DNA from 2 places in the Massilia sp. WG5 genome. Region 2 is predicted to be linked to the other one. Evidence: predicted binding sites of a transcription regulator. Region 2 holds the regulator's gene; the other holds the start of a gene.
What was found. Region 2 encodes FNR, which switches genes on or off when oxygen is low (the NO sensors DNR and NnrR bind a similar motif). Its sites were predicted from a motif close to TTGATNNNNATCAA; they were not measured.
Positions count from the first base shown of each region.

Region 1: AM586_RS06345 (hemerythrin domain-containing protein) is a predicted target of FNR. The motif match lies at 2,653-2,666, and genes of this name have one in related genera.

Region 1 is NZ_CP012640.2:1,458,235-1,461,899, forward strand. It holds gene AM586_RS06340 (DUF349 domain-containing protein) at 1-1,736, opposite strand, end outside; gene AM586_RS06345 (hemerythrin domain-containing protein) at 1,832-2,473, opposite strand; gene AM586_RS06350 (winged helix-turn-helix domain-containing protein) at 2,717-3,665, opposite strand, start outside.
Region 2 is NZ_CP012640.2:1,305,381-1,309,045, reverse strand. It holds gene AM586_RS05670 (right-handed parallel beta-helix repeat-containing protein) at 1-790, opposite strand, end outside; gene fnr (fumarate/nitrate reduction transcriptional regulator Fnr) at 1,004-1,774, opposite strand; gene AM586_RS05660 (cytochrome ubiquinol oxidase subunit I) at 1,981-3,408, shown strand; gene cydB (cytochrome d ubiquinol oxidase subunit II) at 3,410-3,665, shown strand, end outside.

The sequences.
Region 1 (3,665 bases), 150 kb from region 2:
TCGAGGGCGTGACGGTCGTGCGGATCGATCGCCGCGGCCGCCTCGATGATTTCTTCGCGGCTCGACATCTCGGCCTTGCGCTGCTCTTCCAGCGGGCCCTGCAGGATGTTCAGGGCGTCGGTGAACAGGGCGTCCAGGCGCTTCTTCTCCTTGCGGTCGATGGCGCCCAGGTGGCTCCAGCCGAGGCGCAGGCGCTGCACCGTGCCGGCCACGTGCTTCCATTCGGCCTCGCCGGACTGCAGGCGGGCGATCTCGGCGTTCGCCTCGTCGACCAGGGCCTGGGCCTTGGCGGCATTCGCGTGGCGCTCGTCGGCCAGGTGGCGGAAATGGGCCGCCGCCGGCGCATAGGCCGCGGTGCAGGCGGCGTCGAAGCGCTCCCACAGGCTTTTCGGCGCAGCGCCCGACAGGCTGTCGAGGGCTTTCCAGCGCTCGCGCATGCTGCCCACCTTCTTGGCCAGCTCGCTCATCGCCAGGTTCTGGGTCGGCAGCGCTTCCACGCTCCTGATCAGTTCTTCGCGCGACACGTTGCCGCCCCAGCGCGCCCAGTCGGACAGGCGCTTGAGTTCGGCGCGCACATGGGCCAGGCGGTCGGACTGGGCCGGCGTCAGGCGCATGCCCTTCTCGCGTGCTTCCTTCAGCGCCTTGTCGAACTCGGCGGCGCTGCCCAGCGAACCCTGCTGCAGGGCCGCCTCCATCGCATCCATTATGTCGAGGAAGTGCTGGTCGGCGCCGCGCGGCTTGCCCTGCTCTTTCGGCTCTTTGGCTTCTTTCGGCCTGGCGGCTTCCTTCTGCTCGCGCGGCTTGCGCGCCTCGGGCTGCGGCAGCGTCGCCAGCAGGGCGTCGAAGCGCTGCTGCAGCGCGGCCAGGGCCTCGCCCTGCGGCGCCTGCGGCAGCCGGTGCCATTCCTTGCGCAGGGCGTCGGCGTTCAGCTCGGCGGCCGGCTTATCTTGCTGGGCGACAATGAAAGCCTCGCGTGCGCCCAGCGCGGCCTGGCCGGCTTCGATCTCGCGCAGGCCGGCCTGCAGTTTCTGGGCTTCGAGGCCGACCTCGGCCACCAGGCCGCGCGGCAGCGAGGCGTGTTCGGGCGCCTGCAGGGCCTGGGCCTGCTCCTGGGTGAGCGCCTCCAGGCGCGCGGCCAGCTCGGCCGGCGGCAAGGGCTCGGAAGGCAGCCGGCGCAGGCTCGCCAGGCGGTCGATCATGGCGCGCTGCAGTTGCACCTGGGCTTCCAGGCGCTGGCCCAGGGCGGCGCGCACCGTTGCGAACTCGTCCTGCAGCTCGGGGGCGGCGATGATCGCCCATTTGCGGTCGAGCTCGGCGACATGGTTGGGGGTCAGCAGCTCGTCCTTGAGCAGCGAGCGGGCCTGTTCGAGCGTCGCTTCGCCGCGCCGGTGCTCGGCCTCGCGGTGGCGATGGGCGTCCAGGCGCGACTGCATCAGCTTGGCGACGCGGCGGTCGGTATTGCGCATCGCTGTATGGACGCGCTCGAGCAGCTCGGGGCGATGGACGAACTCGGCCGCAGTCAGGCGCAGCTCGGAAAATTCGCACTGGAGGATGAATTCCACCGCGGCAGCCTCGTCGCCCTGGACCTGGCTCAGCTTTTCGGCTTGCAGCGCGCGCTGCGTGCTCGTGGCCGAGCCCGGCCCCGAGGAGGCAGCCTGTTCCGGTTGCGCCCCCTGTCCGGCCGGCTTGTCGCCGGGCTTGTTATCGCCCGGCCGCTTGAATAGGAACTCGAACATGATGAAATCGCACTTCCAAAATCGCCATCATAACAAAGAACCCTGATGGCCTCGCGCCACCGGACTGGCGCGTGCGAACGACCGCCAAGGGCGCTTCAGTGCAGCATCGACAGCGTGGCATGGCGACGCCCGAATTCGGGGCCCGCCGGCTCATGGGCATGCCCGAGCGGCTCGGCGATGTGGCGGCGCGGCCCCGCCGGTTCCGGACGCGCGCGCCCGTGTTGCAGCGCGCCGCGCCGTTCGCGGGCAACGGCGTCGTGCGCCAGCATCTGGTTGGCGATCGCGAACCAGGCCTCGCCGCGCACCAGGCTGCGCGCCAGCGGGAACAATTCGTGTTCCTCGCGCTCGAGGCGGCAGCGCAGGGCCGCGATGCAGCCTTCGACGGCTTCCTGGAAACGGTCGCGGTCGACGCCGCGCGCGCCGGCGTCGACGCAGGCCTCGGCGGCCGCCAGCGACTCGGCGGCGCCGCGGCTGATCTGTTCGAGGTCGTGCAACAGGCCATCCGCGGCGCAGGAAGCGCGGCGCAGGGCCGGCACCAGGAATTTGTCGAGCTTGCGCCAGTGGCAATCGTCCACCACCTGGCGCAGTTCGGCGCACAGCTGCGCCGCCTGGCCCGGCGCCAGGATGCCGCCGTCTTCCGGGAGCGCATGCAGCGTGCGCGCCAGCGATTGCAATGCCGAACGCACCGTGGTCTGCTCCACGGACAAGGCGACGAGAGTGTAAGTCGATGTCAGCATTCTGTCTCCGCTCAGTTATTCGCCAACACAAAGTTCAGCCTGACCGGGAAGGGTCGGGACGGGAACCTGGATGGGAGGCGTATGTTTTGAACAGGCCTGCAGGAAGGGTTAAACCCTGAGGTGTCGTAGTCGTCGGCCTGAAAGAGCACCTAGTGTACGGACGGGCTCCGGGCCCGGGTTTGATCTATCACAAACCCAGCCCCCTCGCGCCCCGGGAACGGGGCGCCCGGCGAATGCGTGTATTCAGGCAGCAACGGCCTGCGTGTCGGACAGCAATGCGCGCAGCGGCGCAGCCATGGCGTCGGGCTGCACACGGCTCACTTCCACCTGCGCGCAGCCATGCCAGCGCGCGCAGCGCCCCACCGCCGCGGCAAGCTCGCGCAGCAGGCGCCCGCTCGGCCGCACACCCTCTTCGAACACCACCGATTTCAGTTCGAACAGCCCGGCCGCGCGATGCGTCTTGGCATCGATCCGGCCGATCAGCTGGCCGCGGCGCAGGACCGGCAGCGTGAAATAGCCGTACCGGCGTTTCTCGGCGGGCGTGTAGCACTCCAGCCGGTAGTCGAAGCCGAACAGTTCCAGCGCGCGCCGACGGTCCCAGACGATCGGGTCGAAGGGCGACAGCAGCGTGGTCACGGTCGGGTTCAGGCGTCCTTCCGCCGCGGCCGCCAGCAGGCCGGCGTGGTCGGGATGCACGAACACCGGCTCCTTCCAGCCCTCGACGCGGGCGCGCAGCAGCAGGCCTTCCCCGAGCAGGCGCTCGGGCGACAGGTGCGGCGGGCGGGTGCGGTGGTAGTCCGGAATCCAGGCCGCCTTCGCCAGCCCCAGCGACTTCACCGCGCGCAGCACGAATTCGCGCCGCACCGCATCCATGGCCGGCGCGCGGCTGTCGTCCCAGCCGGGCAGCACGCGCTCCGCCAGGTCGTACACGCGATGGAAATTCTGGCGCCGCGCGACCATCACCTTGCCGGCCGTGAACAGCGCCTCCAGCGAACGCTTCTCGGGCTTCCACTCCCACCAGCCGCCGCCCTTGCCCTCCTTCCGTTCGAAATCGGCGGCGCGCGTCGGGCCCTTGAGGCGGATATGCTCGAGCACCCGCGCCACCTGCTCCTGGTTCCCCTGCATCCACGACGCCCCGGATTTCCAGCCCAGCGGCGCGGTGTCCAGCATGCGGTGGCGGTACAGGCCGTAG
Region 2 (3,665 bases):
AAACGCGGTTCCCGCGAATCACGAGATGCGTGAGGAAGGTGTCGCTGCTGTAGGTTTCGCAGCGGATGCCGTGCGAGCTCCCGGTGCCGCCGCCGTGGTGGCGGACGGTATTGTTGAGCAGGCGGATGTCGTCGACGGTGAGGTTCGCGGCCACCAGGATCCCGTGGTTGGCATATGTGGCGCTGTTACTGATGACGTCGAGCACGCAGTTGGAGACGGTCGTGTGGCTTTTATTGAACATATACACGCCGGCGCAGTTCGATGTCAGCCTGCAGTTGTCGAACACGCAGTTATTGCCCAGCCAGATGATCGCCGCGTCGCTGGCTTCCGGCAAGGCGCTGTTCCGGATGTCCAGGTTGCGGTAGGTGACGAAATCGCGCTCCTGCTTCAACACCGCGATCGAGGCGCCGTCGGCCGGCGCGGTGGGCGCGGCCGGCAGGACAATGACCGGTTTTGGCCTTGACGCATCGTCGCTGCCGTCGGATCGGTAATAGGCGCCGATCGTGATGCGCTGGGACGGCACGCCGCTCGCCGACAGCTGGAAGACACCGGAATAGGTCGTGCCCCGTTTCTGCAGATAGGTGTGGCCGGGCGTCCAGGAAACGCTGGTCCAGGAGCGGAACGGGCTGGCAAGCGTGCCGTCGCCCGGGCCGGCGACTGTCGGATCGATGTAATGCACGTTCGCGCTGGTCGCGGCCTGGGCCCTCGTGAGCCATGGAAGCGCCGCGCCGGCGCATACGGAGACGCCCACGCGGGAGGCAATCCGAAGGAAGTTTCTTCGCTTGGTCATGACTGTTTCTCCAGAAACCGACAAAGATGGTGGACACTGCTCTGTCCGCCTGGCCGATGGTAAGCTTTGCGGTCGCAAAGCCGCAACGACTCTTTGTCGAAAAAGGAGAAATGCAGTCAGGCCGAGTTGTTGCGACGCCAATTCCCAGCGTCAAGTAGGTTGACTTGCCTGGGGTTTGCGCGGCCTGGGCGGCAGCCGGACGCCATGCCGGGCTCACGCCATCGGACTGCACTGCTCGGTGCCGGCCGCCATCGCCTTCAGGCGCGGCAGGTCGAGCAGGCTCACTTCGCGCTTGTCGATCGCCACCAGTCCCATTTTCTTGAAGCGCGACAGCAGCCGGCTGATGCTTTCGATGGTGAGCCCCAGGTAGTTGCCGATGTCTTCGCGCGACATGCGCAGGGCGAACTGGGTGGGCGAATAGCCGCGTGCGGCGTAGCGGGCCGATTTGTTGACGAGGAAAACGGCGAAGCGCTGCTCGGCGCGCATATTGCCGAGCAAGAGCATGACATTCTGCTCGCGCGTGATCTCGTTGCTCATGATGCGGTGGAAATGGCGCAGCAGGGCGGGGACTTGGCCGAACAGCTCTTCCAGGTTGGCGAAGGGGATCTCGCAGACTTCGCTGTCCTCGAGCGCCACCGCATCGCAGCGATAGCGGTCGCCGCTGATCGCATCCATGCCGAGCAGCTCGCCGGCCATCTGGAAGCCCGTGATCTGGGCTTCGCCGGCCGCGTTCACCTGGTAGGTCTTGAAATGCCCGAAGCGCACGGCGTACAGGTTACGGAAGGGCTCGCCCATCTTGTACAGCGCCTCGTCGCGCTCGAGCCGGCGGCGGCGGCCGATGATCTTGTCGAGGCGGTCGATATCCGCATTTTCCAGGCCCATCGGCAGGCACAGCTGGTGCATGCTGCAGGCTGCGCAGCTGGCCTTCAGCGCCGAGACGTTCAGGGGCCTGCTGTCATTCTGGATGGAAATAGCCTGGATCATCGGAAGTGAAGAGTCGGATGGCGGTCGATACCGGATTATACGGCCCGTCGCCACGCACGGGGCCGTCTCCTTGGCTTTTAGTCAAGGACTTGTTTGTACTTCGTGTCATTTCCAACAGCCCGGCGGGGGCGAGCATTGTCATCCTGCCAATCGTGCGCACACTGGCCCATGCTAGATTCGGGACACGACATCACGGGAGGACTTTCATGTTCGGACTGGCGGCATTGGACCTGGCGCGCGTGCAGTTCGCGTTTACGATGTCGTTCCACATCCTGTTCCCGGCCATTACCATCGGCCTGGCCAGCTACCTTGCCGTGCTGGAACTGTGCTGGCTGAAGACGAAGCGCCGGGTCTTCGTCGACCTGTACCACTTCTGGCTGAGGATCTTCGCCGTCACCTTCGGCATGGGTGTCGTCTCCGGCATCGTGATGGCCTACCAGTTCGGCACCAACTGGAGCTATTTTTCCGACTACGCCGGGTCCATCACCGGACCCCTGCTGGCCTACGAGGTGCTGACCGCCTTCTTCCTGGAAGCCGGCTTCCTGGGCGTGATGCTGTTCGGCTGGACCCGGGTCGGACCCGGGCTGCACTTCCTCGCCACCTGCATGGTCGCGCTCGGCACGCTGATTTCCGCCACCTGGATCCTCGGCTCGAACAGCTGGATGCAGACCCCGCAGGGCTATGCCATCGTCGAGGGCCGCATGGTGCCGGTCGACTGGCTGAAGATCGTCTTCAATCCCTCCTTTCCCTACCGGCTGGTGCACATGTCGATCGCCGCCTTCCTGTCGACCGCGCTGTTCGTCGGCAGCTCGGCCGCCTGGCACCTGCTGAAAGGGCGGGGCAACGATGCGGTGCGCACCATGCTGTCGATGGCGATGTGGCTGGTCCTGATCGTGGCGCCGGTCCAGGCCGTTGTGGGCGACATGCACGGCCTGAACACCCTGCAGCACCAGCCGGCCAAAATCGCCGCGCTCGAGGGCCACTGGCAGAACGAGGGCGACAAGCCGCTGCCGCTGCTGCTGTTCGGCATTCCGTCGATGAAGGACGAGGAAACGAAATTTGCCGTCGGCATCCCGCGCCTCGGCAGCCTGATCCTGACCCATAGCTGGGGCGGCCAGATCAAGGGCCTGAAGGAATTCCCGAAGGACGAGCGGCCGAATTCCCTGATTCTCTTCTGGAGCTTCCGCGTGATGGTCGGGCTGGGTCTCCTGATGATCGCGCTGGGCTCCTGGAGCCTGTGGCTGCGGGTGAAAAAACGGCTGTTCGAGCAGCGCCTGTTCCTGCGCATGGCGATGTGGATGGGGCCGGCCGGCCTGCTGGCGGTGCTGGCCGGCTGGATCACCACCGAGGTCGGACGCCAGCCCTGGATCGTCTACGGCGTGCTGCGCACCGCGGACGCCGCATCGAAGATTTCCGTCGGCCCGCTGGCGCTGAGCCTGGCCGTATTCGTGGTGGCCTACCTGTTCGTGTTCGGGGTCGGCATCGCCTATGTGCTGCGGCTGGTGCGCAAGGGCCCGCAGGCCTTCGACCTGGCCCGCGCGCCGCAGGGCGGGCCGGGCAGGGGACGCACGCCGGCGCGGCCGCTGTCGGTGCCCGAGCCGGACGCTTCCGTCAACGAAGACAACATGACCTGATATGGACATCGACATCACCGCAGTCTGGGCCGGCATCATCTTCTTTTCCGTCTTCATGTACGTGGTGCTGGACGGCTTCGACCTCGGCATCGGCATGCTGTACCCCTTCGTGCCGGGCAGGCGCGAGCGCGACGTGATGATGAACTCGGTGGCGCCGATCTGGGACGGCAACGAGACCTGGCTGGTGCTGGGCGGCGAGGGGCTGCTGGCGGCCTTCCCGGTCGCCTACGCGGTGATCCTGCCGGGCCTCTACCTGC